Regions from separate parts of the Rhizobium sp. YAF28 genome, predicted to be linked through region 1. Evidence: predicted binding sites of a transcription regulator. Region 1 holds the regulator's gene; the other holds the start of a gene.
What was found. The regulator LexA, encoded in region 1, represses DNA repair genes until DNA is damaged. The targets are predictions, from matches to a motif close to TGTTCNNNNTGTGTTCNG.

Region 1 (15,929 bases):
CGGCGCGATGATCGTACGTAAGGACAACGCATGAGTATGATCGCCGAAAGCGCCAGAATCCATCCGATGGCCGTGGTCGAGGATGGCGCCACGATCGGCGAAGGCGTGGTGGTCGGCCCATTTTGCCATGTTGGCCCCAAGGTCACGCTTCACGATAATGTCGAACTGATCAGCCATGTGGTTGTTCTCGGCATGACGACCGTCGGCGCCGGTACGCGTATATTTCCTTCGGCAGTCATCGGTGGCGACTCTCAAAGCGCCCGTCACAGCGCCGTCGATACGTCGCTGATCATCGGCCGCAACTGCACGATTCGCGAGGGCGTTACGATGAACACCGGCACCGTCGAACATGGCGGTTCGACGGTGATTGGCGACAACAGCCTTTTCCTGGCCTACTCGCATGTCGCCCATGATTGCCGGGTCGGCAACCATGTCATCATGTCGAACAATGTCATGCTGGCTGGCCATGTTTTCGTTGGCGATCACGCGATCATCAGCGGCGGCGCCGCAGTGCACCAGTTCACCCGGGTCGGCAAATATGCCTTTGTCGGCGGCCTCTCGGCCGTCAGCTACGATGTGATTCCCTATGGTATGCTGAACGGCAATCCCGGCATTCTGAGCGGTCTCAACGTCGTCGGCATGACGCGCGCCGGCGTTGATCGTGCTGTCATTCACACCGTTCGACGTGCCTACAAGTCGATCTTCGAGGGTGCCGGTTCGATCCGCGAGAATGCCGCCCAAATTCGCGACGAATATGCCGATTGCGAGCAGGTGATCGAGATCCTCGATTTCATCGCGGCCGAAAGCGATCGCGCGCTGTCTTCGCCGAGCCGGGGACAGAAGGGCTGATCTGTGGCTTCCGACGGCGACACCGCTGAAGGCCGGCTGGCGATCATTGCTGGTGGCGGCCTTCTGCCGTCCTATGTCGCCGAAGCTGCACGTTCGGCCGGCGAAAATCCAGTTATCGTTATACTGAAGGATGAGGGCGACCGTCGTTGGGACGGTTTCGACCACGCCACGATCGGTATCGGTGATTTCGCTTCGCTCGATCGGCTTTTCAAGCGGTATGGAGTGAGCCGTGTCGTCATGTCGGGCAGCGTCCGTCGGCGACCGGAATGGCGCGAGGTGCGGCCGACGCTGCGTATTCTGACCAAGGTACCCGCCGCCATCCGTACGCTGCTTTCCGGGGGCGACGACACCGTTCTGAAGATGGTCATCAAGCTGATAGAAGGGCGAGGTCTGCGTGTTGTCGGCGCCCATGAGATTGCACCGGATCTGCTGGCAACCGCAGGTCCGCTGGGCGCTGTTTCGCCCAATGAAGAGGATCGTCGTGACATAGAGCGCGCAGGCAAGGCGGCGGATGTGCTTGGCAGTCTGGATATCGGGCAGGGCGCTGTATCGATCGGCGGACGCGTCGTCGCTGTTGAGGGCGTTGAGGGCACGGACGGCATGCTTGACCGCGTGGCGAACCTCAGAGCAGCAGGCCGCATATCGCCGCGCCGGCGCGGTGTGCTGGTCAAGCTCAGTAAGCCGCAGCAGGATATTCGCGCCGACCTGCCGGCGATTGGTGTGTCCACCGTGCTCAACGCCAAAGCCGCCGGGCTTGCAGGAGTGGCCATCGAAGCCGGCCGGGCGCTGGTGCTTGATCGCGACGCACTCATTAAAGTGGCAGACGAAAACGGTCTTTTTGTCTGCGGTATCGACAAGGGCTTGCCGGGATGGGGGCTTCAATGAGCGACAGACCGCTGAAGATTGCCGTCATAGCCGGCGAAGTCTCTGGCGATCTCTTAGGTGCCGATCTCATTGCCGCGCTAAAGAGGATCCATTCCGGGCCGATCGAACTCGTCGGCGTCGGCGGTGAGGGGTTGCAGAGCCAGGGATTGAAATCGCTCTTCGATTTCTCCGAGCTTTCCATCATGGGCATCACCCAGGTGCTGGCGAAGCTGCCGAAGCTCTGGTCTCTCATCCGGCAGACGGTAGCGGCGATCATCGCGGCGAAACCCGATATCCTGCTCATCATCGACAGCCCGGACTTCACCCATCGCGTCGCCAAGCGCGTGCGCAAGGCGCTGCCGGACCTCCCAGTCGTCAACTATGTCTGTCCCAGTGTCTGGGCCTGGAAGGAATATCGCGCCCAGCGCATGCTCGCCTATGTTGACCATGTGCTGGCCGTACTTCCTTTCGAGCCGGCGGTGATGCAGCGTCTCAACGGGCCGGCGACAACCTATGTGGGTCACCGTCTGGTTGCGGACGCAGCGCTCCTGGAGACCCGGCGCCTGCGCGCTGGCCGGCAGCCCGGCAACGGTGCGATCCTGCTTCTTCCCGGCTCGCGCTCCTCCGAGATCAAGAAGCTTCTGCCTTATTTCGAAGCCGCCGCCAATGAGTTCGTCGCCCGCAATGGACCGATACGCTTCATGCTGCCGACTGTGCCGCACAAGGAAGCGTTTGTGCGCGAAATGACGGCGGGATGGAAGATAAAGCCGGAAATCGTTGTGGGTGCCAAAGCGAAATGGAAGGCCTTCGCCGAAGCCGATGCGGCCATGGCAGCGTCCGGCACGGTGATCCTGGAACTGGCGCTGGCTGATGTACCCGTCGTTTCCGCTTACAAGGTCGACTGGATCATGCGCATGCTGACGTCAGACATCAAGACCTGGAGCGGCGCACTGCCCAATCTGATCGCCGACTACGCGGTCGTGCCGGAATATCTGAACGATATCGTTCGCGGCGCAAGCCTCGCGCGCTGGATGGAGAGGCTGTCAGCCGACACCTACCAGCTCAAGGCGATGAAGGAAGGCTACGAGCTCATCTGGCAGCGCATGCAGACAGAAAAGCCGCCTGGAGAGCATGCAGCACAGATATTGCTCGATGTTCTAACCAACAAAAAACCCGGCCATTCCTGACCGGGTTTTCTTTTTGCTTCGAAGTCAGCGCTCAGCGCTTGGAAACCGGTACGTAGTCGCGCTTAGGTTCGCCGATATAGAGCTGGCGCGGACGGCCGATGCGCTGTTCCGGATCCTCGATCATTTCGTTCCACTGTGCGATCCAGCCGACGGTACGAGCCAGAGCGAAGAGCACGGTGAACATGGTCGTGGGGAAGCCCAGGGCCTTCAGCGTGATGCCGGAGTAGAAGTCGATGTTCGGGTAGAGCTTCTTCTCTATGAAGTATGAGTCGGTCAGAGCGATGCGCTCCAGCTCCATCGCGACTTCGAGAAGCGGATCGTCCTTGATGCCGAGTTCGCCGAGAACTTCATGCGTGGTCTTCTGCATGATCTTGGCGCGCGGATCGTAGTTCTTGTAGACGCGGTGACCAAAGCCCATCAGGCGGAACGGATCGTTCTTGTCTTTGGCGCGGGCGATATATTCCGGAATGCGATCGACAGTGCCGATTTCCGTCAGCATGTTGAGGGCTGCTTCGTTGGCGCCGCCGTGAGCGGGCCCCCAGAGGCAGGCGATGCCGGCGGCGATGCAGGCGAACGGGTTCGCACCCGAGGAGCCTGCGAGACGGACCGTCGAGGTCGAGGCATTCTGCTCGTGATCGGCATGGAGGATGAAGATACGGTCCATGGCGCGTGCGAGCACCGGATTGACGACATATTCCTCGCAGGGAACGGCAAAGCACATGCGCAGGAAGTTGGACGCGTAATCCAGATCATTCTTCGGGTAAACGAAGGGCTGGCCGATATGGTACTTATAGGCCATCGCTGCGAGCGTCGGCATCTTGGCGATCATGCGCAGGCTGGCGACCATGCGCTGGTGCGGATCGGTGATATCGGTGGAGTCGTGATAGAAGGCCGAAAGCGCGCCGACGCAGCCGCACATGACGGCCATCGGATGGGCGTCGCGACGGAAGCCGGTGAAGAAGCGGCTCATCTGTTCATGCACCATGGTGTGGTGCGTGACGCGATAGTCGAAGTCCTTCTTCTGGGCGGCGGTCGGCAATTCGCCGTAGAGCAGCAGGTAGCAGGCTTCCAGGAAGTCGCCATGCTCGGCAAGCTGCTCGATCGGGTAGCCGCGATGCAGCAGAACGCCTTCGTCGCCGTCGATATAGGTGATCTTCGATTCACAGGATGCAGTCGACGTAAACCCGGGATCGTAGGTGAAGGAAGCCGTGTTCTTGTAGAGGGCACCGATGTCGATGACGTCGGGTCCAACCGTGCCTTTTCGCACGGCGAGATCGACTGATTTGTCACCGATTTTGATTGTAGCGCTTTGATCCGTCATGCTGATCCTCCGGGGTGGCGGTGGCGCCGCAAAAGCGCCATAAGGGTTAAGCGTCCTAAGCGATAGCTATATGATCGCGAAGCTAATGCCAAGTTACCGTGATGCCATTTTGTGCATCGCGGCATCATCTTTTAGGCAGTGCAGCGATGAGCTAAATGCATATCAGAACACCATGATTTGACTGGATTTTTTGCTCCCGCGAATTTTCCTCTTATTTCAATCGATTATTGTTTGCTCGTTTTGATTTCAGGTTGCATTCTGCCGGTATCCGGGGGCGGGTCCAGGCGATCATGGCGGGGATAGAGACAAGAGAACGACAAGAGCAATCCATTGATGAAAAGATGGATTTTGCTGGCATTGCCCCGCGCGCCATTGTGACGCAATCGGCTCGGACCCAGGTTGCGATCCCATTTCGATGGCGATTGGTGACTGTTGCGAAACGATACGTCGGGTCGTCGATGCGTATGGCCACCGAAGAGGCCGGCCACGGTCGCCTCATCCTCTTCTCTCCGGTCTTCCTTGGTGCAGGTGCCGCGACCTGGTTTCTGGCGGCCTCGGACTTTCCGGCCGTGTCGCTCGGTCTCTGCCTGCTTGTTCTCCTTATTGCCGTTGCGCTCTGCGGTTATGCCCGGACGAAACTGCAGGCGACGCTGCTTGCTCTACTTCTTTTTGCCGGTGGAATGCTCTCCGCGCAGATCGAAACATGGCGGGCAAAGACCCTGATCCTCGATTCAGCCGTAACGACAACGGTGACCGGCCGGATCGAACGCCGAGAAGGCGATGGCCAAGGGCGCTGGCGTTATATTCTTGACGTCACCGGTACGGATGCTCCTGAGATCAAGCGTCCGCCCGAACGCATCTCCGTGCTGGTCCGCGGAGCCGCCCAGCCGTTCGAACTCGGCGACGTCATCGAGGGCAGGGCACGTCTCACGCCTCCGGCGGGGCCGGCGCTCTCCCACCTCAATGATTTTGCCTTCAGCGCCTATTTTGACGGCATCGGTGCCAACGGCTTCTTCTATGGAGTACCCAAGAGGGTTGCGGAACAGCCGGAGCGATCGAACTCGGTCGGTGAGGCAATTCTGGAGTCGCTCTACCGCCTGAGAAGCGGCATCGGCGATCGGATTCGCTCCACACTACCCGGCGACACCGGGGCTTTTGCCGCCTCCCTCGTCACGGACGAGAGACGGGCGATCTCGGATGAAACGACGGAGGCGCTGCGGCAGTCCGGCCTTGCGCATATCATCGCGATCTCCGGCCTCAACATGGCGCTTTCCGCTGGCATCTTCTTTGTCGGGCTGCGCGTCATTCTCAGTCTTTTTCCCGGCATTGCCCAGGCGTGGCCAACCAAGAAGATCGCGGCGGCCGGTGCGCTTGCTGCGGTGACGGCCTACTATCTGATCTCGGGTTTTGCCGTCTCCGCCGAACGCGCCTTCATCATGATGGCGATTATGCTGGTTGCGGTCTTCTTCGACCGGCCGTCGATCAGTCTCAGAAACGTGGCGCTATCCACTCTCGTGATCCTCGCGGTCTCGCCATCGGAGGGGCTAGGGCCGAGTTTCCAGATGTCCTTTGCCGCAACGCTTGCACTGGTCGCCGGCTACGACCTCTGGAAGGGGCGGCCGATGCGGGAGAATGCCTTTGCCAAGCTGCCGATCATGAAGCCCTTCTTCATGGTTGGTGGCTTCTTCGGTGGCGTTTTCCTGACGTCGCTGATCGGTGGTTTCTCGACGGCGCTGTTTTCGATCGAGCATTTCCACCGGCTGACTGCCTATGGCCTGCCGGCAAATCTCGCGGCCATGCCGGTCATCACCTTCATCGTCATGCCGGCCGGGATGCTGGCAATGCTGCTGATGCCGTTTGGTCTGGACGGCTGGCTATGGCCGGTGGCAGGCTTCGGGCTTGATCTGGTGATCACCATCGCAAAGGCAGTAGCGGGGTGGGGCGGCAACATAGATGTAGGCCGCTTGCCCGGCTGGTATTTCCCGACCGCCGTTTTCGGATTTCTGCTGCTGACCCTGCTCAGAACCCGGCTGCGGCACATGGGAACGGCAATTGTCGCGGTCTCGACGCTCGCTGTTGTCCTTCTTCCATCGGAGGCGATGCCCGATATCGCTATCTCCGAAGATGGCAGCCTGGTCGCTATAGTCGATGGAGAGGCGATGGCTTCGAACCGTGAAAAGCCGCCCGCCTTCATCTTCGAACAATGGCAGAGGGCCCTTGCCGTCGAAGAGCATCAGAAGCCAGTTATGCTTCAAGCTGCCAAGGCGCCCACTGCGCCTGATGGTCAAAGACTGCAACTGTCACCCGACCAACAGAATGAAGCCAGAGAGGCAATGAGACAGGCAGTCGCCATTAGCCCGCCGTCACGCTTCTCCTGCCTGAAGGGCGCCTGGTGCACCACTTTGCTCGTCAATGGAAAGAAACTGACCGTCATCGACAATGCTGCCTATCTCGGACCAGCCTGCGATACGGCTGATATTGTGGTGACCCCTGTCCGATTGCGCTTCGACCGCTGTCGTTCCGGCGCGCTGCTCTTTACCGGCGAGACGCTGCGCAAGACAGGTTCTGTCGAACTTCGATTCACCGATAAGGGAATTGAGGTCGCAACCGCATTCGACACATTGGGGCGACCCTGGATGCGCCACCGCGCCTATGATTGGCGCAGTAACACATTCGCAGACGCCAATCTGTCACCGGTCAGTGATAGCGGCGAATGAGGCCGACGAGCTTGCCCTGGACCTTGACGCGATCCGGCGGAAAGATGCGGGTCTCGTAAGCAGGGTTTGCTGCCTCGAGCGCAATCGATGCGCCCTTGCGGCGGAAACGCTTGAGCGTTGCTTCCTCGTCATCGACGAGCGCGACGACGATATCACCCGGATTGGCTGTGCTGCCATTGCGGATGATGACCGTGTCGCCATCGAAGATGCCGGCTTCGATCATCGAGTCGCCGCGAACTTCCAGCGCATAATGTTCACCGGAGCCAAGCATATCGGCGGGAACGGTGATGTCATGCGTATTGTTCTGGATTGCCGAGATCGGAACACCGGCGGCGATGCGGCCCATGACGGGAACGGAGACCGCATTGCCGTTATCGGCAGCGGGTGCTGGCTTCGCCGAGGCAGGAGGCGCCACGGGCTGGGGCTTGCCGAGGCTGCCCTCGATGACGCTCGGTGAAAAGCCGCGCCGAGGCTGCAGGCTCGGGCTGTAGGCTTCCGGCAGTTTGATGACTTCGAGCGCGCGCGCCCGGTTCGGAAGCCGGCGAATGAAGCCGCGTTCTTCGAGCGCCGTGATCAGCCGGTGAATACCGGATTTCGAGGCCAGATCCAGTGCGTCCTTCATCTCGTCGAAAGACGGTGGAACGCCTGACTCCTTCATCCTTTCATGAATGAAAAGAAGGAGTTCCTGTTGTTTGCGCGTGAGCATGGCGTCTCCCCAGTCTTGAAACAAATCCAGAACGGACACTATATGTTCCATATGTGTTCCGCAAGTAGCTAAATTTTCGTAAAACTTCTGTTCAATCTGTCGAGAATTTGATTTTTATCGCCCTTAGGCCTGTCTGGCCTTGTTTCACGAGACCTGCTGAAGCACATCTCCTTGTCACTGCTGGGAGAAGAACCGATGAGCCAAGACACGCTTCCGATCGATCATCTCGTTTTGCCGGTTACCGATATCGACCTTGCCCGCGAAAGGCTGGGCAAGCTGGGCTTTACCGTCGCGCCCGATGCCCGCCATCCCTTCGGCACGGAGAATGCCTGTGTTTTCTTTGCCGACAAAACCTATATCGAGCCGCTCGGTGTCGCGAGCGTCGAGGAGAGCGAGGTGACGGCACGTGAGGGCAATGTCTTCACGGCTCGCGATCAGGCTTTCCGCTTCCGCTGCGGCAGCGAGGGACTGTCCGCCATCGCCTTCGCCACCGCGGATGCAAAGCACGAACATGCTCGATTCGTGGAGGGCAGCATCAGTGCCGGTTCTGTGCTGCAGTTCGAACGCCCTGTGAAAATGCCGGATGGCACTGAGAGCATTGCCGGCTTCCGGCTCGCCTTCGCTGCCGACCTCCGGGCACCGGATTTCTTTCTCTTCGCTGTCGAGCGCATCAACCCGCTTCCTGCCGACCGCAACGTGCTGGAGACCCACGCCAATGGCGTGACAGGCATTGCCGAGATCGCTCTCGCAGCCCCCGAGCCGACAGCCTTCGGCGACTTCGTTCGCTCGGCGGCAAAAGCCGCTTCTGCTGGCGATACGAGTTTCGGGCTGGAGGTGCTTACCGGAAACGCAAAGATCAGCCTGATGACCCCGCAGGGGCTGGAGGCCTATTTCGATCTGGCGACGCCGGATATCGATCGCGGCCTGGGCGGCCGGGCAATCCTCTTTGCGGTTGGCGATCTGGCCGTGACAGAAGCGCATTTGGCTGCTAACGGGGTGACCTACACACGCAAGGGCAACCGTATTCTGGTGAAGCCCGCGCCCGGCCAGGGCGTGCTCTTCGCTTTCGAGGAAACATCATGAGCTCTACTACCAACTCCGTGGTGACGGTCGGCGAAGGCGCCGGCAAGGTCACTTTCTCCAATGCCGGGCGCCTGTCGCTGATTGCCGGCGCTTGCGAAATGGAAAGCCGCGACCATGCGTTCATGGTTGCCGGCACGTTGAAGGAACTGTGCGCCAAGCTCGGTATCGGGCTCGTCTATAAGACGTCTTTCGACAAGGCGAACCGCTCTTCCTTGTCGAGCAAACGCGGCGTCGGCCTTGAAAAGGGCCTGGAGGTTTTTGCCGATCTCAAGAAGGAACTCGGCATTCCGGTTCTGACCGACATCCACACTGAAGAACAATGCGCCGAAGTGGGCAAGGTCGTCGACATCCTGCAGATACCGGCCTTCCTGTCTCGTCAGACGGATCTCCTGGTGGCTGCGGCAAAGACCGGCCGCGTTATCAACGTCAAGAAGGGCCAGTTCCTGGCGCCTTGGGATATGAAGAACGTGCTCGGCAAGCTGAACCAGAGCGGCAATCCGAACATCTTGCTGTGCGAGCGCGGCGCTTCCTTTGGTTACAATACGCTGGTCTCCGACATGCGTTCCCTGCCGATCATGGCAGCAACCGGCGCCCCCGTTATTTTCGACGCCACGCATTCAGTCCAGCAGCCTGGCGGGCAGGGGGAAACCTCCGGCGGAGAGCGGCAGTTCGTGGAAACGCTGGCGCGTGCAGCCGTTGCCGTCGGCGTTGCCGGCATCTTTATCGAAACCCATCAGGATCCGGATAACGCGCCCTGCGACGGGCCGAACATGGTCTATCTCAAGGACATGCCGCGGCTTCTCGAGAAGCTTCTCGCCTTCGACGCGATCGCCAAGGCCGCCTGAACGGCAGGCAGCATCAGGCTGCCGCGCGGGACGGGCGCCTTTCCTCCAGTGCGAAGCGGGAGAGCATGCGCCCGAGATGGGACGCCTCGTTGCCGAGCTCCTGGCAGGCGGCGTTTGTCTCCTCGGCCATCGCCGCATTCTGCTGTGTCACCTGATCCATACGGTTGACGGCAGCGTTGACCTCGACGAGCGCGACCGACTGTTCTGAAGACGAGCGCACGATCGCTTCGGTCAGCGCCGTCACCTGCAGCACCTGGCGGTCGATATCGCCGAGTGCCTCGCCGGTGCGGTTGACAAGTGCCACGCCCGCGGAGACCTGCCGCGACGACGTCTCGACGAGAAGCTTGATCTCCTTGGCGAGATTGGCGGAGCGGCCGGCAAGCTCGCGGACTTCCTGAGCTACGACGGCAAAGCCTTTCCCTGCGTCTCCGGCGCGTGCTGCCTCGACGCCCGCGTTGAGCGCCAAAAGATTGGTCTGAAAGGCGATCTCATCGATGGCGTTGATAATATCGCCGATCCTGACCGCTGATTCCTCGATCTTCTCCATGGCGGTAACCGCTTCGCGAACGATCTCGGCGGAATGCGCGGCACTCTCCTTCGTGGCCAACATCATCGCATTGGCTTCCTGGGCCCGCTCCGAGGAGTTTTTCACCGTAACCGTGATCTGATCCAGCGCCGAAGCCGCCTGTTCGAGTGAGGCAGCCTGACTCTCGGTACGCTGTGCCAGATCAGTGGTGCTGAGTGCGATTTCGCGCGAACTGTCGCCGACCGTATTCGTGGCGGCATAGATGTCCTTCATGGCATCGGAAAGAATGATGATGCTGGTATTGAAGGTCTCGCGAAGCTTCTCATAAGTGTTGGCGAACTGCTCGTCGAGACGCACGGTCAGGTCGCCGCGTGAAAGACGCTCCAGGCCGGCGCTCAGGCTTTCGATGACGCGCTGGCGCGTGGCATTCTCCACGCTCTTCGATGCGTCGAGTTCTGCATCGCGGCGCATCTGTGCCTGCCGTTCCTCGTCCTGGTGCGCGCGGATGGCGTTCCGTTCTTCCGCCGATTCGCGAAAGACCGTGACTGCGCGCGCCATTTCTCCGATTTCGTCGGATCGTCTGACATAGGGAACTTCGCGGGAATAGTCGCCGCTCGCGAGGACCGCCATGTAGTCGCGCATCGCCGATAGCGGCACGATCGCGCGCCTGCGGAACATGTAGAGCCCGCACGAAGGAAAGCGCGGCGGCGGACAGCGTAACGGCGGAGAGCAGTTCCGTCTGTTCGGCAGCCTGCTTTTCGGCATCCGCCTGGAAGGCGTTCGCCATCGCCACGAGTTCGTTCACGGCCTTTTCGTGAACATGAAAATTCGTCGCAAGCTTGAGGAGCGCCGGTTCGACGGCGGCCTTGTCGCCCTTGAGTATTGCAGGCACCGCCTCCTCATCCATGACTTGCCAGAAGGCGTCGCCCCTGACGAGAACGTCATCGAGAAGCTTGCGCTTGAGATCGGCGCTGAGCGGCGTTTCTGACCAATATTTGCGGCGGTCTTCATAAGCCGGCTTCAGAACCGTTCGGATGCGTTCGATATTGGCCGTTGCCGAGGCCGGCTGCTCGACGGCTTCGAGCGCGAGCATGTAGGGTTCGATGACATAGAGCGGCGGCGGGAGAATATCGGCGACGAGATCCTTGCCATAGATGATCTGCTTATACATCAGTCCGTTCACGCGAAGCATGTTGAACGCGTAATTCTGCAAGCCGATGGAGGTCACCAGTCCGAGGATGACAACGGCACCGAAAATGGCAAGGCTGCGTGCAATATTGAGTTTCATCTGTGCCTCATATGAAATGCCGCCAAGAGAGTCGATAAAATCCCGTACTGGTTGTTTTTGGAGGGGGCCGCAGCTGTTCATTCCAGCCGTTCCGTATTTGCCTGAGTGGCCGAAACGACCGACTTTTGAGGGCCTCTCCCAAGCTTTCAAAATTAAACCGGGATGGTTACCGAAGGCTGAAATCAAAGGGCGAGAAGCCGTCCAAAATTGGGGCTGTTGCAGGAATTTTCAGCCGTGGGTTGCTGCCAACGATGGTGGCTTGCCAACATTCCGCCCGGATAAACAGTTTATCGTCTTTCGATGGATGGGATATGCTGGCCGGCGACTGCCGTTCCCTTCAAAACCCTGACATGATTGTGCTATAGGCCACGTCTGATGCGCTGCCCGAACGTGCAAAATTGCGGCATTGTAATTTGCGCACCTTCGATTAAGACGGTTTCAAACGATTTATCCACCCACCGAGCAGGAAAAAACCATGACTGCAATTACCGATATCATCGCCCGCGAGATTCTTGATAGCCGTGGTAACCCCACCGTCGAAGTCGATGTCTATCTCGAAGACGGCAGCATGGGCCGTGCGGCTGTTCCCTCGGGTGCCTCGACCGGCGCGCATGAAGCCGTCGAACTACGTGACGGCGGCAAGCGCTACCTGGGCAAGGGTGTCGAAAAGGCCGTCGAAGCCGCCAACACCGAGATCTTCGACGCCATCGGCGGCATCGACGCTGAAAACCAGATCCAGATCGACAAGATCATGATCGAGCTCGACGGTACGCCGAACAAGTCGCGCCTTGGGGCCAACGCCATCCTCGGCGTTTCGCTCGCTGTTGCCAAGGCCGCCGCGGAGGCTTCCGGCCTGCCGCTCTACCGTTATGTTGGTGGCGCTTCGGCCAGCCTGCTACCGGTTCCTATGATGAACATCATCAACGGTGGCGCACATGCCGACAACCCGATCGATTTCCAGGAATTCATGATCCTGCCGGTTGGCGCAGACTCTATCCGTGAAGCTGTCCGCATGGGCTCGGAAGTCTTCCATACGCTGCGCAAGGAACTCGCCGCCCAGGGCCACAACACCAATGTCGGCGACGAAGGCGGTTTTGCCCCGGGCCTGAAGAGCGCTCCGGAAGCCCTCGACTTCATCATGAAGTCGGTTGAGAAAGCCGGCTACAAGCCGGGCGAGGACATCTATCTCGGCCTCGATTGCGCCTCGACGGAATTCTTCAAGGACGGCAAGTATGTGATGGAAGGCGAAGGCCGCACGCTCGAACCGGGCGCAATGGCCGAATACCTCGCCGAACTCGTCGGCAAGTACCCGATCATTTCCGTCGAAGACGGCATGGCAGAAGACGATTGGGAAGGCTGGAAGACACTGACCGATCTCGTCGGCAAAAAGTGCCAGCTCGTCGGCGATGACTTGTTCGTCACCAACTCGGCTCGCCTGCGTGACGGTATCCGCATGGGCGTCGCCAACTCGATCCTCGTCAAGGTCAACCAGATCGGCTCGCTGACGGAAACGCTCGATGCCGTCAACACCGCGCACAAGGCGGCCTACACTGCCGTGATGTCGCACCGCTCGGGCGAAACGGAAGATTCCACGATCGCCGATCTCGCAGTTGCCACCAACTGCGGCCAGATCAAGACCGGCTCGCTGTCGCGCTCGGATCGCCTTGCCAAATACAACCAGCTGATCCGCATCGAAGAAGGTCTCGGCCCGCAGGCTCAGTATGCCGGCCGCTCCATCATCCGCGGCTAATACGAACTGATAAATCAGTCATTTGGAACCCGCGCTCCGGCGCGGGTTTTTTGTTGAGTCTGCCCGTGGTGGGCTTTGAGTCAACGAACGGTTAATCTCTGCGCGGTAAATTGAAACGATTGGTAATGCGTTAGAGCATGCGTGTATGTGGACAAAGCATCATAAGAAGAGAAAGACTGGCCGCTTCGTCATTCCGGCCATGACGGTCGCCTTCCTTTCCTATTTCGGTTATCATTGCATTCACGGTGACTATGGTCTGCGTGCGACGGAGGCGTTCGAGCGCCAGCGTGTCGCGCGTGAGAAGGAATTGGCTGTGCTGAAGGTTAAGCGTGAGCATCTGGAGGCGCAGGTAGCGCTCCTGAGTGACGGCTCGCTGGACAAGGATATGCTCGACGAAAAGGCGCGATATCAGCTCAACATGTCGCGCGCGGATGAGATTGTCATTTACAATCACTACCGCAATTAACCGAATTTGGGTTAATCAAAAATTCCTGTTATTTATCAATAATTTACCTGCGAATATGAGCCATGCAATTATGGCATTGCTGTGGTCATTTTTCTTCCCTATGGTACGCGCCACCTGAGAACCGATAAACCCATAGGGAGGGTTGAATGGCGTTGCGCAAAACCGCGACCGTTTCCAGCCGCAAAAACAGTGCGAAATCCGCAGCCAAGGCATCGAACGGTGGTCCTATCGCCGATTTCGATCGCGACGAGGAGCTGAAGGCCTATCGCGAGATGCTGCTCATCCGCCGTTTCGAGGAAAAGGCGGGCCAGCTTTACGGCATGGGCTTCATCGGTGGTTTCTGTCACCTTTACATCGGCCAGGAGGCTGTCGTCGTCGGCATGCAGATGGCGCAGAAGGAAGGCGATCAGGTCATCACCGCCTATCGCGACCACGGTCATATGCTGGCTACCGGCATGGAAGCACGCGGCGTCATGGCTGAGCTGACGGGGCGTCGCAACGGCTATTCCCACGGGAAGGGCGGTTCGATGCACATGTTCTCCAAGGAGAAGCATTTCTACGGCGGTCACGGCATCGTCGGCGCGCAGGTGTCGCTCGGCACCGGTCTCGCCTTCGCCAACCGGTACCGCGGCAACAACTCTGTCTCGATTGCCTATTTCGGCGACGGTGCTGCCAACCAGGGTCAGGTCTACGAGAGCTTCAACATGGCTGCTCTCTGGAAGCTACCGATCATCTACATCGTCGAAAACAACCGTTATGCCATGGGCACGTCGACGGCTCGCGCGACGGCTCAGTCGAACTATTCGCTTCGCGGTTCCGGCTTCGGTATCCCGGGCGTCCAGGTTGACGGCATGGACGTTCGCGCCGTCAAAGCTGCTGCCGATGAGGCGCTCGAGCACTGCCGCTCGGGCAAGGGCCCGATCATCCTTGAAATGCTGACCTATCGCTACCGCGGCCACTCCATGTCGGACCCGGCGAAGTATCGCACCAAGGAAGAAGTGCAGAAGATGCGCTCCGAGCAGGACCCGATCGAGCAGGTTCGCCTGCGCGTGATGGAAAAGGGTTGGGCGACCGAAGACGATCTGAAGGCGATCGACAAGGAAGTCCGCGACATCGTCGCCGACAGTGCCGATTTCGCCCAGGCCGATCCGGAGCCGGATGCATCCGAACTCTACACCGACATTCTGCTCTAATCGGGGAGGGAACCCATGCCTATCGATATCCTCATGCCCGCCCTCTCTCCGACGATGGAAGAAGGCACGCTGTCCAAGTGGCTCAAGAATGAAGGCGACAAGGTCACGTCCGGTGACGTGATTGCCGAAATCGAAACCGACAAGGCGACGATGGAAGTCGAAGCCGTCGATGAAGGCGTCATCGGCAAGCTGCTGGTTCCGGCAGGCACCGAAAACGTCAAGGTGAATGCCAAGATCGCCATCCTGCTGCAGGATGGCGAATCCGCCGACGCGATTTCCGCCGCTCCGGCTGCCACTCAGCCGGCTCCGGCCGCCGCGGCGCCTGCTGCCCAGGAAGAAAAGCCGGCTGCAGCTGCTGCTCCGGTTCCGGCCGAGCCCAAGGCTTTCGTGCCGAACGACCCGGAAATTCCTGCCGGTACCGAGATGGTGTCGATGACGGTGCGCGAAGCCCTTCGTGACGCCATGGCCGAAGAAATGCGCGCCGATGACAACGTCTTCGTCATGGGCGAGGAAGTTGCCGAATACCAGGGCGCCTACAAGGTCACCCAGGGTCTTCTGCAGGAATTCGGCGCTCGCCGCGTTATCGATACGCCGATCACCGAACACGGCTTCGCCGGCGTCGGCGTCGGTGCTGCCATGGCCGGCCTGAAGCCGATCGTCGAGTTCATGACCTTCAACTTCGCCATGCAGGCGATCGACCAGATCATCAACTCGGCTGCCAAGACGCTCTATATGTCGGGCGGCCAGATGGGTGCCCCGATCGTTTTCCGCGGCCCGAACGGTGCTGCTGCCCGCGTCGGCGCCCAGCACAGCCAGGATTACGCGGCCTGGTATAGCGCGATCCCCGGCCTGAAGGTTGTCATGCCCTACACGGCATCCGACGCCAAGGGTCTGCTCAAGGCCGCGATCCGTGACCCGAATCCGGTCGTCTTCCTCGAAAACGAAATTCTCTACGGTCAGCATTTCGATGTACCGAAGCTCGATAATTTCGTTCTGCCGATCGGCAATGCCCGCATCCACCGCCCGGGCAAGGATGTCACCGTCGTCTCCTTCGGCATCGGCATGACCTATGCGACGAAGGCGGTTGCTGAACTCGAAAAGCTCGGCATCGATGTCGAACTGATCGATCTGCGC
Region 2 (15,929 bases), on a different contig from region 1:
GGCCAACGAGCATGTCGATACCGTTCGCACCATGCTGACGATCCGCCAGGTGAAGAAGCTCGGGCTCGTCGAACTGTAATCTAAAGCGTGTCGCGATCTTCCAGATCCGCTTGCCACGCTTTAGGCTCTTGTTTTTGCATGTCGTTGCCGCAAAACCGCTACACACTTTTGCGCGACATGCTTTAGCCGCGCCAGGCCTTGCTCAGCCAATCGGTATTGCCGATGCGGCGATACCATTTCTGGCCGCCGCCTTCAAAAACTTCACTCATTTTCGGACTGCCGGCAAAGACGACGATCTTGGCCTCCGGTGGCAGCTCGGGATCGCGCCAGAAACTGTTGATGTGGCTGGGCACACAGGCATTCTTGAAGCTCACGCACCATTCGCGCGGCCAGTATTGCAGATGTCCATGCGCTGCGAGCTGCGCACTCTGGAACTGCTGGGAGATCTCGTATTTGGACATGGCCGCCACCGGATCGGCGATATAGGTATCCAGAATATAAGCGTGGGCGCCGATTTCGTAGCGGAAGACCGAACTATTGCCGACCGAGCCCAGGAACCTGTCGCGGGTGGGATTGACTATGCGCAGCGGCTTGGCGCGGAAGAGATCGTCATCACGGATGATGAGGAACTTTCCCGGATGCTGGAAGAGCGGTTCCAGATCATCGACGATGACGAGATCGAGGTCGAGGAAGAGGCCGATGCCCTTGAGATCGGCAAGCTCGCGGCGGAAGAGCGCAAGCTTCTGCCAGCGGCGATCCTTGGAGCCGGCCGGCAGGCCGAGCTCAGGCAGGGGGAAGGTTTCTATACCCTCGTCGAGGCCGGCGGTATTGTCGGTGAAGCAGACAAAGCGATGCGGGCGCTTCAGGTGTCGTTTGACACCGCGGTAGAGATTGTTGACATATTCGGCGCCGTAGAGCGTCCCCCACTTCATACAGAGCACGTTGACCAGGTTTTCGTTGTCGTTTGCGGTCGACATCTACGTGTCCCTACCTCCCTGATATGTCGTTGCCATGGTCTGACGAACGGCTTACGCGCCGAGAAGTTGCTGGTAAATCCGATTGATCGCCGTCGCTTCCTTTTCCAGCGCGAAATTTTCTCGCACGTGCGCCAGCGCCGTTTCGCCCTGCGCAATGGCGAGGGTGGGATCAGCAAGATAGGTGGCGATCGCCGCCGCCAGTGCCTCGCCGTCACCTGGCGGCACGATGATGCCGTTCTCGCCGGGCACGATCATTTCAGCGTAGGCGCCGGCGTCAGAGGCCACGACCGCTGTTTTCGAAGCCATGGCCTCCAGCGGTGTCAGGCCGAAGCCTTCATTGCGGGAGGGCGCGACATAGAGCGTCAGGCGGCGATACCAGACCTTGATATCTGGCACTTCGCCAATGAAGACGATGCGGTCGGTCAGGCCGGCTGCGGCGATATCGGCCTTCAGCTTGTCGGCGAATGCAATGTGCTCCGGGGTGACGCGACCGGAAATCACGGCCGTCCAGTCCGGATACTGCGGCAGCAGCGCGATCATCGCCTGGACGAAAAGATCGGTGCCTTTCTGATGGCGGACGCGACCGAAGCAGCCAATGAGGTAGCGGCCGGGCAGGCCTGTGGCAGCGATCGTGTCGACAGACCCTTCGGGGGGATGGAAGAGCGTGAGATCGACGCCGTGCTGGATGACCGTGTATGGTACCTTGAGGAACGAGCCGGAACGGCTGCTGGTGGCGATGACAGCATCCATCTGGCGGATCAGCCAGCGGGTGTAGGAGCTATGTCGGCGTTGGGCGGCCGAGGTGAAGACGAGCTTCAGCGGCATGCGCAGCACGTGACGCATGAGGATGCCCGCCGCCATCTCATTGTTGCGGCGTGCGTGCCAGACCCGGTGACGCCGTCCCGCGGGCGGACGCCGGAGGCCAGCAAGCTGCGGCCATTTCAGGCGCGGAAGTTCCGGCGGAAGGCCGGGGCCGAGGGCTGCGATCCTGATCCCTAGCCGGATCTGGCAGGGGATGAGCTGGACGATCGTCGACGTGACGCCGGAGAGCCGGCGTTTCAGGTTGGGCGCGATGATCTCGACGTCACTGATATCCGGCACTGGCTGCTCTTGAAGAGGGAGGCGCGGGCGATCAGCCCCAGGAGACGGAGAGGATTTCGTAGGCCTTCGAACCACCCGGCGCGTTGACTTCGATGGAATCGCCGACTTCCTTGCCGATCAGTGCGCGGGCGATCGGGGAGGAGATCGAGATACGGCCCTGCTTCACATCGGCTTCCTGATCGCCGACGATCTGGTAGGTCTTTTCCTCTTCGGTGTCCTCGTCGACGAGCTTCACCTTGGCGCCGAACTTGATCTTGTCGCCCGACATCTTGGAGAGATCGATGACTTCGGCGCGCGCCGTCAGGTCTTCGAGCTCGGCGACGCGGCCCTCATTGTGGCTCTGCGCTTCCTTGGCGGCATGGTACTCGGCATTTTCGGAAAGGTCGCCATGGGCGCGCGCTTCCGCGATTGCCTCGATGATTCGCGGGCGCTCCTCCTGCTGGCGCCAGCGCAGTTCTTCCTGCAGCTTGACGAAACCACCCTGTGTCATCGGTACCTTATCAACCATTTTTTCGTCCTTCTCTCCCCGCGTCTGCAGTTCTCGCAGACACAAAAGAAAACAGGTCCCGAAGGGAACTTCGGAACCGTGCTACAATCTTAGTTCGTTGCTTATAGCAGATCGGCACGCGCGATTTCCATAAAATTCTTACCGAAGCTTTCCGCTTCCCGCAGAAGTGCCTGCTTTTGAAGGGAAGTTGGGTGGAGGCTCATTTCTTCGTCTTGATTTTGCCACCGTGAACATTTAGTGAACATCAGGATGAAGAAATCGCTTAAAGAACGGTTGGCGATCCTCTCCGATGCCGCCAAATATGATGCTTCCTGCGCCTCCAGCGGCACAGTCAAACGGGATTCGGCTGCCTCTGGAGGGCTCGGCTCCACCGAAGGCTCGGGCATTTGCCATGCCTATGCGCCGGATGGGCGATGCATCTCGCTTCTGAAGATCCTGCTCACCAATTTCTGCATCTATGATTGTGCCTATTGCATCAACCGCTCGTCCAGCAATGTCGAGCGCGCCCGCTTCACACCGGAAGAAGTGGTCTGGCTGACACTGGAATTCTACCGGCGCAACTATATCGAGGGATTGTTTCTCTCCTCCGGCATCATCCGCTCGTCCGACCACACGATGGAGGAAATGGTGCGCATCGTGCGGGAGTTGCGGGTCACGCATCAATTTCGCGGCTACATCCATCTGAAATCCATTCCGGAGGCCTCCGCGCATCTGATCGAGGAGGCGGGGCTCTATGCCGATCGCCTGTCGCTCAATATCGAACTGCCAACCGATAGCGGCATCAACCGTTTTGCGCCGGAGAAGAAGCCGGCCAGTATCCGCCGGTCGATGGGCGATCTCAGGCTGAAGATCGAGGCTGCGGAAGAGCCGACGCTGCAGACCAAGAGGCGCAAGCGCTTCGTACCGGCCGGCCAGAGTACACAGATGATTGTCGGCGCCGACGGCGCCAATGATGCGACGATCCTGTCGACCAGCGGCCAGCTCTATAGCAGCTATGGTCTCAAACGAGTCTATTATTCCGCCTTCAGCCCGATCCCCGACAGTTCGAAGAACCTGCCGCTCATCAAGCCGCCGCTGATGCGCGAGCACCGGCTCTATCAGGCGGACTGGCTCTATCGTTTCTATGGTTTCGGCATCGACGAAATCACCTCGACACAGCAGGGCGGCATGCTGGATCTCAATCTCGATCCCAAGCTCGCCTGGGCACTCGGCCATCGCGAGGACTTCCCCGTCGATGTCAACCGCGCCGATCGCGAGAAGCTGCTGCGTGTGCCGGGCCTCGGCACCAAGACGGTAAAGGCGATCCTGACTGAGCGGCGGCAACGCCGTCTGCGGCTTGAAGACTTGCCGCGGCTCGGCGTGTCGATCCGCAAGGTGCAGGCCTTCATCACTGTCGAGGGCTGGACGCCGCATCGTCTTGTCGACCGGCCGGACTTGCGCGCGATGTTCGAGCCAAAACCCGAACAGTTGTCGCTGCTATGATGCGCCGGGTGGTTCTGGAGGGTAGGGGCAATTTCGAGGAATGGCGCAAGGCCGCTCGCGCCTTCGCCGCAGCTGGGATTCTGCCAGAAGAGATCGACTGGCATGAAAAGAGCAGCGAACCGGGCTTTGCCTTCCAGCGTGACGCCTTGCCGCCTGCTCCTCCTGCCGACGCCAAGCCGATGAGCGTTTCGCCGGCTTTCATGGCGTTAGCCGAGGCCGTGATCTGCCATAGCGATGCCAGGCGTTTTTCGCTGCTCTATAGCCTGCTCTGGCGATTGCAGGAAAACCGGAACCTGCTGGATCTGGCGTCCGATGAAGAGGTTTCGCGTGCTCTGCTGATGCAGAAGAGCGTGCATCGCGACGCCCACAAGATGACGGCCTTCGTGCGCTTCAAGGAGGTGGCGGCACCTGCCGGCGGGCGGCGAAAATTCATAGCCTGGTTCGAGCCGGATCATTATATCGTCGCGCGCAAGGCGCCCTTCTTCCAACGCCGCTTCACCGACATGGACTGGCTGATCGCGACGCCGAAGGGTTCGGCCGCCTGGGACGGCGAGCGGCTGACGACAAGCAATGTGGCCTGCGAGAAACCTGACATCAGTGACGCGACCGATGATCTCTGGCGCATCTATTATGCCAGCATCTTCAATCCGGCGCGGCTGAAGGTGAAGGCCATGCAGGCAGAGATGCCGAAGAAATACTGGAAGAACCTGCCGGAAGCCGATCTCATCCCTGGCCTGATCGCCGAGGCCGAAGCAAAAGTGCTCGCCATGGCCGAGCGCGAGGCGACCATGCCGCTTCCCTATCACAATAAGATCCAGGAGGCGGCAGCCCGCATGCCGGCCCCGCAGATGGCCCCTGCGGGAACGCTGGAGGCATTGCGCGAGGAGGCCGCCGTCTGCAGCCAATGCCCGCTGCATGCGAAGGCGACGCAGACCGTCTTCGGCGAAGGGCCAGATGATGCCGAGATCATGTTCGTCGGCGAGCAACCAGGCGATCAGGAGGATCTCGCAGGTCGACCCTTTGTCGGGCCGGCGGGTAAGGTTTTCGACGAAGCGATCGCGCAGGCCGGCATCGATCGGTCGAGGCTCTATGTCACCAATGCCGTCAAGCATTTCAAATACGAGCCGCGCGGCAAGCGGCGTATCCACCAGAAGCCCAATCTCGGCGAGGTGCAGCATTGCCGCTGGTGGCTGAAGCTGGAACTCGATCTCGTAAAGCCGAAATTGATCGTGGCGATGGGCGCGACGGCGCTCTATTCGCTGACCGGCGAGAAGCAGAAGCTGGAGGATCTGCGCGGACGCCCGATCGCGATGGAGGAGGGGCGATTGCTCTTTGTCACGGTGCATCCCTCCTATCTGCTGCGAATTCCGGACGAGGGGAGGAGGGCACAAGAGCTGACCCGCTTCCGGCAAGATATGAATCTGATCAAGGGCCTGGCTGCCTGAGCGTAGAATTCGATTCAATGCGTCAGGGGACGAAGACCGGATCTTTCGGCAGGTTCGGCGGATTATATCCGGTCACCATGCGCACCCTCACGGATTCATGCAGGTTTGCGCCGTCGGGGATGAAACGCCTGTCTTCGCGGGGCAGATAAATGCCCCTTCTGTCGCCGCGCCTGCGCCAGGAGTTTTCCGGCACGCGCCGCGGGATATATTCGAGCAGCTTCCACCCTACGCTCATTGAGTTGTGCAGCGGCGCTGCCGCATTGAGCTCGACATAGTATTTGTCGCTTTTGCCAAGGACGATATTGTTGATCGTGCGCGAAACGTAGAGCAAGCCTGAGGGCCCCGTTTCGCGGATCATCCAGTCGAGCGGTATCTTGATCTGTGCGCTCTCGGCCTCCGGGTAACCGCCGCCGATATCGCCGTGGACGCCTGCAAACCAGACCTCCTTAAAGTCCTGTTTTGCGATCGCGGGCTTGAAGGGATTGCCGCGGTAATCCTGATCCGGCGCCCACAATTCCGGTTGAAACATGGTTCTGCGTTCGTCGATCGCCATGGCATGGCGCACATATTCGACGCTCGGATTCTTGCGGGTGAAGGGGTGGGTCTTGAACTGAATGCGCCCTTTGCCCTTTTCGATGACAGAGGCAACCGTATCAAAGAGACCGAGCAGCTTGATCGGCGGGCGGTCGTTGCGCAGCATGCGCTCGTAGAGCCGCATGCTCTTGAAGGCCGATGAGGGATCCCCGCCATCGGCGCGCTGCTCCTGTTCGGGAATGCCCTTATAGGTTCTGTAAGCGTAATCGAGCAGGTTCAGGTGATATCTGCTACACAGCCCAAAAGCATGGATGAAACCTGCGAGAACGCGGGCCGTATAGGCGCCGCGGCTGAAGCCGAAAATATAGATGCGATCCCTGTCGGGATGGCCGCCGTGATCGTCGGGCGTGCCGGCATCGTAATTTTCGACGAGGAAGCGGTAGGCGCCTTTGACGTTTTCATCGAGACCCCAACCAGTGGTAAGGCCCCAGACCTCGATAGACTTGCGGTAGAAGGGCGACCAGGCGTCTGCCGCACCCAGCGTGCCGACGCCGGGGTCGTAATAGACGATCTGTTCGTCGGAGCGCTTCAGCGTTCCGAACAGACGTAAAATATTGGTGCGATCTGCAGTTATCTCGTTCGACGTGCCGTCGAACAGGATGACGATATTCTTCGACATGCTGCTTCCCCGATACGGCCGGGGAGCAGGCTAACACCAAGTATCCATGTCTGCAATTTTGGGTCGCAGTTTTGACGAGCCTAGGAGGCGAGCGCGAAGAGGCGATGCCTCTCCCGGGATCAGAAGTAGCTCTGCAGCGGGCGGACTTCGAGATTGCCGGCCTTGAGCGCCTTGATGGCTTGGGCGGCAGCTTCGGCGCCGGCCATCGTGGTGTAATAGGGCACCTTCTGCATCAGCGTGGCGCGGCGCAGCGACTTCGAATCCGAGATCGCCTTGTTGCCGTCGGTCGTGTTGATGACGAGTTGGACCTGGCGGTTGCGGATGGCGTCTTCGATATGCGGACGTCCCTCGAGAACCTTGTTGATCTTCGCGGCGGTGATGCCGTTTTCGGCGAGGAAGCGGGCGGTGCCGCCGGTCGCGAGAACCTTAAAGCCCTGTTCGACGAGGATGCGGATCGCCGGCAGAACGCGCGGCTTGTCTTCGTCGCGCACGGAAACGAAGACCGTGCCTTCACGCGGCAATTCGACGCCGGCGCCGAGCTGTGACTTGGCGAAGGCCAGCGCGAAATCGGTATCGAGGCCGATGACTTCGCCGGTCGAGCGCATTTCCGGTCCGAGCAGCGTATCGACGCCCGGGAAACGGGCGAAGGGGAAGACTGCTTCCTTGACGGCGATGTGCTTCAGGGCACGCGGATCGGGCTTCTCGCCGTAAGCCGCAAAGGTCGCATCCAGCTTCTCGCCGGCCATGACGCGGGCGGCGATCTTGGCGATCGGCGCGCCGATGGTCTTGGCGACGAAAGGCACCGTGCGCGAAGCGCGCGGATTGACTTCGAGCACGTAGACCGTGCCGTCCTTGATGGCGAACTGGACGTTCATCAAGCCGCCGACATTGAGGGCCTTTGCCATGGCTTTCGCCTGGCGCTCCAGCTCGTCGAGCATCTCGCGCGAAAGCGTGCGCGGTGGCAGCGAGCAGGCGCTATCGCCGGAATGGATGCCGGCTTCCTCGATGTGTTCCATGATGCCGGCGACATAGACGTCTGTGCCGTCGGACAGGCAGTCGACGTCCACCTCTATGGCGTGGCTGAGATAGCTGTCGAACAGCAGCGGGTTCTTGCCGAGCAGGGTGTTGATCTGGCCGGTCTTGTCGTTCGGGTAGCGTTGCTTGATATCCTCGGGTACCAGTTCCGGAACCGTGTCGAGCAGGTACGTCTGCAGCTGGCCTTCGGAATGCAGGATCTGCATGGCGCGGCCGCCAAGCACGTAGGACGGGCGCACGACCAGCGGGAAGCCGATTTCGGCGGCGACGAGGCGGGCCTGCTCGACCGAGTAGGCAATGCCATTGTTCGGCTGATTGAGATCGAGCTTCATCAGAAGCTTCTGGAAACGGTCGCGGTCTTCGGCAAGGTCGATCATGTCGGGCGCGGTGCCGAGGATCGGGATGCCGTTCTTTTCGAGCGCTTCTGCGAGCTTCAGCGGGGTCTGGCCGCCGAACTGGACGATGACGCCGACGACTTCACCCTTTTCCTGCTCTGCGCGCAGAATTTCGATCACGTCTTCGGCCGTCAGCGGCTCGAAATAGAGGCGATCGGAGGTGTCGTAGTCGGTGGAAACCGTTTCCGGGTTGCAGTTGATCATGATTGCTTCGTAGCCGGCATCCTTCAGCGCGAAAGCGGCATGGCAGCAGCAATAGTCGAATTCGATGCCCTGGCCGATACGGTTCGGGCCGCCACCGAGGATGACCACCTTCTTGCGGTCGGAGACCAGCGCCTCGGAGCGCGCAGCGCCGACGAAAGGCGTTTCATAGGTCGAGTACATGTAGGCGGTCGGCGAGGCGAATTCCGCGGCACAGGTGTCGATGCGCTTAAAGACTGGGCGGACGTTGAGCGCGTTGCGCAGCTCGGCCACTTCCTTCGGGCGCTTGCCGGTCAGGGTGGCGAGGCGGGCGTCGGAGAAGCCCATGGCCTTCAGCATGCGCAGGTTGGTTGCATCATCAGGCAGGCCGTGCTCGCGGATGCGGGCTTCCATCTCGACGATGTTCTTGAGCTGGGCGATGAACCACGGGTCGATCTTGCAGCCTTCATGAACCTCTTCGATGCTGAGGCCCATGCGCAGCGCCTGGGCGACCATACGCAGGCGGTCCGGCGTCGGCGTACCGATCGCGGCGCGGATGGCGTTGTGGCTGGATTCGCCTTCTTCGGAATCCGGGATCTCGATTTCGTCGAGGCCGGTCAGACCGGTTTCGAGGCCACGCAGTGCTTTCTGCAGCGATTCCGCGAAGGTACGGCCGATCGCCATGACTTCACCGACCGACTTCATGGCCGTGGTGAGAACCGGGGATGCGCCCGGGAATTTTTCGAAGGCGAAACGCGGGATCTTGGTGACGACATAGTCGATCGACGGTTCGAACGACGCCGGCGTCGCGCCGCCGGTGATGTCGTTTTCGAGTTCGTCGAGCGTATAGCCGATCGCGAGCTTGGCGGCGATCTTGGCGATCGGGAAGCCGGTGGCCTTGGAGGCCAGCGCCGAGGAGCGCGACACGCGCGGGTTCATTTCGATGACGACGAGGCGGCCGTCCTTCGGGTTGACGGCGAACTGCACGTTCGAGCCGCCGGTTTCGACGCCGATCTCGCGCAGCACCGCGATCGAGGCGTTGCGCATGATCTGGTATTCCTTGTCCGTCAGCGTCAGCGCCGGAGCGACGGTGATCGAGTCGCCGGTATGGACGCCCATCGGATCGATGTTTTCGATGGAGCAGATGATGATGCAGTTGTCCGCCTTGTCGCGGACGACCTCCATCTCATACTCTTTCCAGCCGAGGACGGATTCTTCGACCAACACTTCGGTGGTCGGCGAGGCATCGAGGCCGCTGCCGACGATTTCGAAGAATTCCGAGCGGTTATAGGCAATGCCGCCGCCGGTGCCGCCGAGCGTGAAGGACGGGCGGATGATGGCGGGCAGGCCGACATGGTCGATCGCCTGGGCGGCGATCGCCATGGCATGGCTCATGTAGCGCTGCTTGCGGTCGCTCTCGCCGAGGTTCCACTGGTTTTCCAGCTCGTCAAGCGCCTTGTCGAGATCGGAGCCGGAAAGGCTTTCGCGCAGCTTGGTGCGCTCAGCCTCATGCGTCTTGCGGTCGGCGTCCTTGATGTCGGTGGCGTTTGCCAGCATCGAGCGCGGCGTTTCAAGGCCGATGCGGGCCATCGCCTCGCGGAACAGCGCGCGGTCCTCAGCCATGTCGATGGCGGCAGGTTTTGCGCCGATCATCTCGACATTGTAGCGATCGAGCACGCCCATGCGCTTCAGCGAGAGAGCGGTATTCAGTGCCGTCTGGCCGCCCATGGTCGGCAGCAGCGCGTCGGGGCGCTCCTTGGCGATGATCTTGGCGACGACTTCAGGGGTGATCGGCTCGACATAGGTTGCGTCGGCGAGGCCCGGATCGGTCATGATCGTTGCCGGGTTGGAGTTGACGAGGATGACGCGGTAGCCTTCCTCCTTCAGCGCCTTGCAGGCCTGGGTGCCGGAATAGTCGAATTCGCAAGCCTGGCCAATGACGATTGGTCCCGCACCGATGATGAGGATCGATTTGATGTCTTGGCGCTTCGGCATGGGCGATATCCATTTCTAGCTGCGCAAAAAGCCGGCCAGGGTGGGAGGTCACCGGGTCGGGTCGCGCATTGAGGGTCTTTTCAGGCTAGAAGCGGCTTATAGGCAAATGTTTTTGCAAACGGAACCCCATAAATCATGGAATCGACAGGAATTCGGACCGGCCTTTGGAAGCCTATTGCCCGCCGGGCACGACGAGCGTGCGAATCTCGCCGCCAAGCGCCGGATTGGCGATCGCTTCAGGCGCCTGTTCGAGTGTGATCCGACGCGAAATCAGCGGCTCCACCTTGATTGCGCCTAAGGCGATGAGATCGGCGGCGCGCCCGTGCGTGAAAGGGTTGAGGAAAGAGCTGACGAGGTTCACTTCGCGAAACAGCAGGTCGAAGGGCTCGATCTCAATCTTTGCGCCTTGCGGCATGACTCCGAGGATGATGGCCGTGCCGCCGCGTCTTGCAAGCTTGGAAGCCTGCATCATCGTTTCCGGCACACCAGCACATTCAAAGACGACATCGCCGCCGCCGGGCAGCAATCCACCTTCTCCGGTAATGCCGCTGACGGCATCCGCCTGTGACGGATCGAAGGTCACCGTCGCGCCAAGCCTTTCGGCGAGCGCGCGTTTCTCGGCGTTACGGGTAACCAGAAGAATGCGTGTCGCACCGGCGAGCCGGGCAAGCTGGACGGTGAGCAGGCCGATCACACCGCCTCCAAGCACGATCACGGAAGCGCCTGTCTTGATGTTGGCGAGATCGACGCCGTGCAGGCAGCAGGCGAGTGGCTCGCAAAAGGCGCCGTGCAGGGGATCGAGGCCAAGCGGCAGGGCGAAGGCCTGTTTCTGCGGAAGGATGACATAATCGGCAAAACCGCCGTCTTTATGGATCCCGATCGCCTGCAGGTTCCGGCAGAGATTGACGCGGCTGTTGTGGCATTCCTCGCAGCGCCCGCAGGCGATATTGGGATCGCCCGTGACCCGCATGCCGGGGTGGAAGCCGGTGACCTCGGGGCCGACCGCTTCGATGATGCCGGCGAATTCGTGGCCGAGGGTCACTGGTGGATGGGAGGGGAATTCACCCAAGAAAAGATGCCGGTCGGTGCCGCAGATGCCGCAAGCTTCCACGCACACCAGCAGATCACCCGGTCCGGGAACGGGCTTTTCGACCTTGCGCAGAAACAGCTTTCCGGTCGCTTCCAGGCGCACGGCTTTCATCGGCATTCTCCTCCAGGTCTCCTTATCATCAGGAAGCGGGAAAGCAGGAGTCGCGTCAAGCATTTGCCGGCATTTCTTCAGCCGAAGCGTTTGCGGGCTTCCTCGGCAAAACTCCGGCTGACCGGGATCTGCGTGCCGTCACGGGTGAGGATCAGGATCTTGCCGTTATCGCGTTTCAGGGATTCGACATGGGCATCGGCCACCCAATGCGACCTGTGCACCTGAAGCCCTGGCGTTTCTCCGATCTCGCGCAGCGCATCGGAAAAGCGCAGGAGCACCAGCTCGCGGCCGCGGCTGGTGATGACCTCGGTATAATGGTCCTGCACGGAAAGGCGCAGCAGGGCGCCGCGGTTCTGTGGCTTCAGCCGGTCGAGTACGGAGGCTGCCGGAGGTGTTTGCGCCGTTGCCTGCTCGATCTGCCGATGCATGGCGAGGTAGGTCAAAAAGCAGAAGAGGGCGCAGAGCGGCAGCGCGAAGAGCGCCCTTGCGAAGCTGCTGCCAAGCGCGGCCGGATTGCCAGTGAAGGCATAGTCGACGAGGCCGATTGCAAAGCCGATCGGCAGGGCTGCGACCAGTGAGCCGATCATCATGCGCCAGAACATGCGGTCCAGCACCTTGCGCAGCAGCGCATCGGCAAGAACCGAAAATAGGACGGCGATGGACCAGGCGACGGCGTGCAGGACCAGCCAGTAGGCGAAGCGCTCGCCGGCCGCCATGCTTTCCATCGTCCCATAGGGGCCGGTGATCGCGAAGATCAGGACGATGGCGAGGAAGGTTCCCCAGAAGCGCGGCGCGCGCCAGAAGACCTGCAATTCGCGAAGCGTGGATTGCAAGGATGGGTGATCCACGAAGTTTTCCCGCCGTCTACGCCATGTTTGTTGAGAGGAATGCAGTCATGCCGGAAACGGGGGACGAATTCAACCGGAGCCGCTCATGACCCTGGAACCTCTGCTTAATGCCCCTGTTGCCATTCAGGTCCACGTTGCCGCCGTGGTGCCGGCGGCTATCCTCGGCGCCTATCTGCTCGCGTGGCCGAAGGGCACGCCGCGGCATCGTCTGCTCGGCAAAATCTGGATGGTGCTGATGGTGGTGACGGCTCTGTCGAGCTTCTTCATCCACCAGATCAATCTCGTCTATGGCTTCAGCCCAATCCATCTTCTTTCCGTCCTCGTGCTGGCCGGAAGCTGGCGGGCGGTTCTTGCCGCGCGGCGACATGATATCCGTACACATCGGCGGATCGTATCGGGCATGTATTTTGGCGGCATCGTCGTTGCCGGCCTTGCGACACTGCTGCCGGGCCGGCTGATGCATGCGGTCACATTCTCCGGCAATAGCTGGCTGGCCCTGGCGCTGCTTGGGCTGGTCACCGCTGCGATCGGCGCGGCCATCGGGTTTCGTCCGCGCCGCAGCCGGGTCGCGTGAGGAAGCGGCTGGAATTCGTCCTCGCGGCGGATATATAACTGACTCCTGTGAGCATGCATGAGGCGCATCGCCGGGGAGATCGATCATGGAATGGAAAGGCCGGCGTCAGTCCGACAATATCGAGGATCGCCGTGGCGATCCATCCGGTGGCATGGGACGCAATCCCTTCGGCCGTGGCGGCGGCTTCAGCTTTCCATCAGGCGGCGGCGTTGGCCGTCGTGGTGGCGGGCTCAGCATTGGCACGATCATCTTTCTCGTGGTCATCTACCTGATCTTCAAGGCGATGGGTATCGACCTGATGCAGGTGATGGATGGCGGCGGCGGTTCGACGGGCGATTCCGGCTATTCGCAGAGCGAGTCTTCGCCACAGGCGCCTGCCAATGACGAGATGACCGCCTTCGTGCGCACGGTTCTCGCCGAAACCGAAGATACCTGGCATGGCATCTTCCAGTCGCAGGGCAAGGATTATGAGGAGCCACGTCTCGTGCTCTTCTCCGGCCAGACCCAGTCGGCCTGTGGATTTGCCTCGGCTGCCACCGGTCCGTTTTACTGCCCCGGTGATCACAAAGTTTATCTCGACACGGCCTTTTTCCAACAGCTTTCCGACCAGTTCGGCGCATCCGGCGATTTCGCCGAGGCCTATGTGGTCGCCCATGAGGTCGGCCATCACGTGCAGAACCTGCTCGGCATCCTGCCGAAGTTCAATCAGGCGCGCCAGAGCATGAGCGAGGCCGATGCCAACAAGATGTCGGTCCGCGTCGAACTGCAGGCAGATTGCTTTGCGGGCATCTGGGGCAAGTATACGCAGCAGAAAGGCATTCTCGACGCCGGCGATCTGGAGGAGGCGTTGAACGCTGCGCAGCAGATCGGCGACGATACGCTGCAGAAGCGTTCGCAGGGCTATGTCGTGCCTGAGAGTTTCAACCACGGCACGTCGGCGCAGCGCATGCGCTGGTTCAAGCGTGGCTTCGATAGCGGACAGCTTTCGGCCTGCGATACTTTCTCCAACCCGATCTGATCAGGATATTCGGCACCCTGCCCGAAGGCAGGGTGCCGGTCAGCCGGGCAGCTTACTTTTCGCTGTCCATGTGCTTGAGCTGAGCTTCAGGATAACGGGCGCCCTTGGCGGCCCCCTTCGGCACGGCGCGTTCAATGGCGGAGAGATCGTCTGCGGTGAGTTCCACTGCGCGGGAGCCGAGCGCTTCCGTCAGCCGGTCGCGGCGGCGGGCGCCGACCAGCGGTACGATATCCTTGCCCTGTGCCGCTACCCAGGCGATCGCGACTTGTGCGACCGAGGCGCCCTTGAGGGTGGCGATCTTCCGGAGTTCTTCCACCAAAGCAAGGTTTTCATCGATATTGCCTTCCTGGAAGCGCGGACTGACGGCCCGGAAATCGCCTGCGCCCTGCTGGCCTTTCTGCCAGTGGCCGCTGATGAGGCCGCGCGACAGCACGCCATAGGCTGTGATGGAGATGCCGAGCTCACGGGTCGCGGGCAGGATCTCACCTTCGATGCCGCGGGAGATCAGCGAATATTCGATCTGCAGGTCGGCAATCGGTACGACGGCAGCGGCCCGGCGGATCGTATCGGCGCCGACTTCGGACAGCCCGACATGGCGGACGTAACCAGCCTTGATGAGATCTGATATCGCGCCGACCGTGTCCTCGATCGGCACATTCGGATCGAGGCGGGCAGGGCGGTAGATGTCGATATAATCGACGCCTAGGCGCTGCAGCGTATAGGCAAGGAAGTTCTTCACGGCGATCGGGCGCGCGTCGTAGCCGTTCCAGCCATTGGAGGGATCACGCAACGCCCCGAACTTGACGCTGATGATGGCGTCTTCGCGCTTGCGGCCCTTGAGCGCCTCACCGATCAGCATTTCATTATGGCCCGTGCCATAGAAGTCGCCTGTGTCGAGCAGGTTGATGCCGGCATCGAGCGCTGCGTGGATGGTCGCAATGCTTTCAGCGCGATCAGATGGGCCGTACATGCCCGACATGCCCATGCAGCCAAGGCCGATAGCCGAGACTTCTGGACCGGTTTTTCCCAAACGATAGGTCTGCATTTTCTTCTCCTTCAGCGGCGCCCGACGGCGTCTTCGGATGCTGTTTTACCGCAGCCGAATTTGTGCGATAATCCGGATAGTCTCGAACGGGCCGTACGGGAAAATGCACAATGGACGACCTTCCCCTCAGTGATCTGGATGCCTTTGCCGCAATTGCAAGAGAGCGCAGCTTCCGCTCCGCAGCCCGCAAGCGCGAGGTTTCTGCGTCGTCGCTGAGCGACTCCCTGCGGCGCCTCGAAGAGCGGCTCGGTGTCAGGCTTCTCAATCGTACGACGCGCTCCGTCACGCTGACGGCGGCGGGCCAGCGATTGCTCGAGAGGCTTTCGCCGGCGCTTGCGGAAGTGGCGGCCGCGCTCGGTCAGCTCGACAGTTTTCGTGACAGTCCGGCGGGCACGCTCAGGCTCAACGTGCCTGGTATCGTCGTAAAGCTCTTCATGGCCGATCTCGCCGTGCGGTTTCTGGCGCTCTACCCGCAGATCACGCTGGAGATCATTGCCGAAGATACATTCATCGATGTGCTGGCCGCCGGCTTCGATGCCGGCATTCGTTATGACGAGCGGCTGGAGCGCGACATGATTGCCGTGCCGATCGGTCCGCGCCGGCAGCGCTATGTGACGGCGGCTGCTCCCGCCTATCTGGAAAAGTGGGGCGTGCCACAACATCCGCGGGATCTGCTGGAGCATAGCTGCATCCGCCATCGCTTCATCAGCGGCGCTTCGCTTGCCTGGGAATTCGAACGGGGTGACGAAGTGCTCGTGATTACGCCATCCGGTCCCATCATCGCCAATGCTGTGGAGATGGAGATCGAGGCCGCCCTTGCCGGTCTCGGCGTCATCCGTACCTTTGAAGAACTGCTTGCGTCAGGCATTGCTGAGGGCAGGCTAGTGCCGATCCTTGAGGAATGGGACAGCG

Region 2: a site for LexA is predicted at 2,813-2,830, ahead of AB4Z13_RS23975 (putative DNA modification/repair radical SAM protein). Genes of this name have one in related genera too.

The regions. Positions count from the first base shown of each region.
Region 1 is NZ_JBFRCX010000006.1:118,576-134,504, reverse strand. Features, by position in the region: gene fabZ (3-hydroxyacyl-ACP dehydratase FabZ) at 1-34, shown strand, start outside; gene lpxA (acyl-ACP--UDP-N-acetylglucosamine O-acyltransferase) at 31-849, shown strand; gene AB4Z13_RS15185 (LpxI family protein) at 853-1,734, shown strand; gene lpxB (lipid-A-disaccharide synthase) at 1,731-2,900, shown strand; gene gltA (citrate synthase) at 2,932-4,221, opposite strand; gene AB4Z13_RS15170 (ComEC/Rec2 family competence protein) at 4,563-6,938, shown strand; gene lexA (transcriptional repressor LexA) at 6,919-7,644, opposite strand; gene AB4Z13_RS15160 (VOC family protein) at 7,840-8,727, shown strand; gene kdsA (3-deoxy-8-phosphooctulonate synthase) at 8,724-9,572, shown strand; partial or broken gene AB4Z13_RS15150 (methyl-accepting chemotaxis protein) at 9,586-11,386, opposite strand; gene eno (phosphopyruvate hydratase) at 11,862-13,136, shown strand; gene AB4Z13_RS15140 (FtsB family cell division protein) at 13,282-13,602, shown strand; gene pdhA (pyruvate dehydrogenase (acetyl-transferring) E1 component subunit alpha) at 13,749-14,795, shown strand; gene AB4Z13_RS15130 (pyruvate dehydrogenase complex E1 component subunit beta) at 14,811-15,929, shown strand, end outside.
Region 2 is NZ_JBFRCX010000011.1:31,420-47,348, reverse strand. Features, by position in the region: gene AB4Z13_RS23995 (Lrp/AsnC family transcriptional regulator) at 1-79, shown strand, start outside; gene AB4Z13_RS23990 (hypothetical protein) at 183-977, opposite strand; gene AB4Z13_RS23985 (glycosyltransferase family 4 protein) at 1,029-2,078, opposite strand; gene greA (transcription elongation factor GreA) at 2,110-2,586, opposite strand; gene AB4Z13_RS23975 (putative DNA modification/repair radical SAM protein) at 2,836-4,068, shown strand; gene AB4Z13_RS23970 (UdgX family uracil-DNA binding protein) at 4,068-5,513, shown strand; gene AB4Z13_RS23965 (T6SS phospholipase effector Tle1-like catalytic domain-containing protein) at 5,536-6,726, opposite strand; gene carB (carbamoyl-phosphate synthase large subunit) at 6,846-10,331, opposite strand; gene AB4Z13_RS23955 (zinc-dependent alcohol dehydrogenase family protein) at 10,504-11,532, opposite strand; gene AB4Z13_RS23950 (LytTR family DNA-binding domain-containing protein) at 11,610-12,380, opposite strand; gene AB4Z13_RS23945 (DUF2306 domain-containing protein) at 12,466-12,954, shown strand; gene ypfJ (KPN_02809 family neutral zinc metallopeptidase) at 13,040-13,972, shown strand; gene AB4Z13_RS23935 (aldo/keto reductase) at 14,025-15,017, opposite strand; gene AB4Z13_RS23930 (LysR family transcriptional regulator) at 15,128-15,929, shown strand, end outside.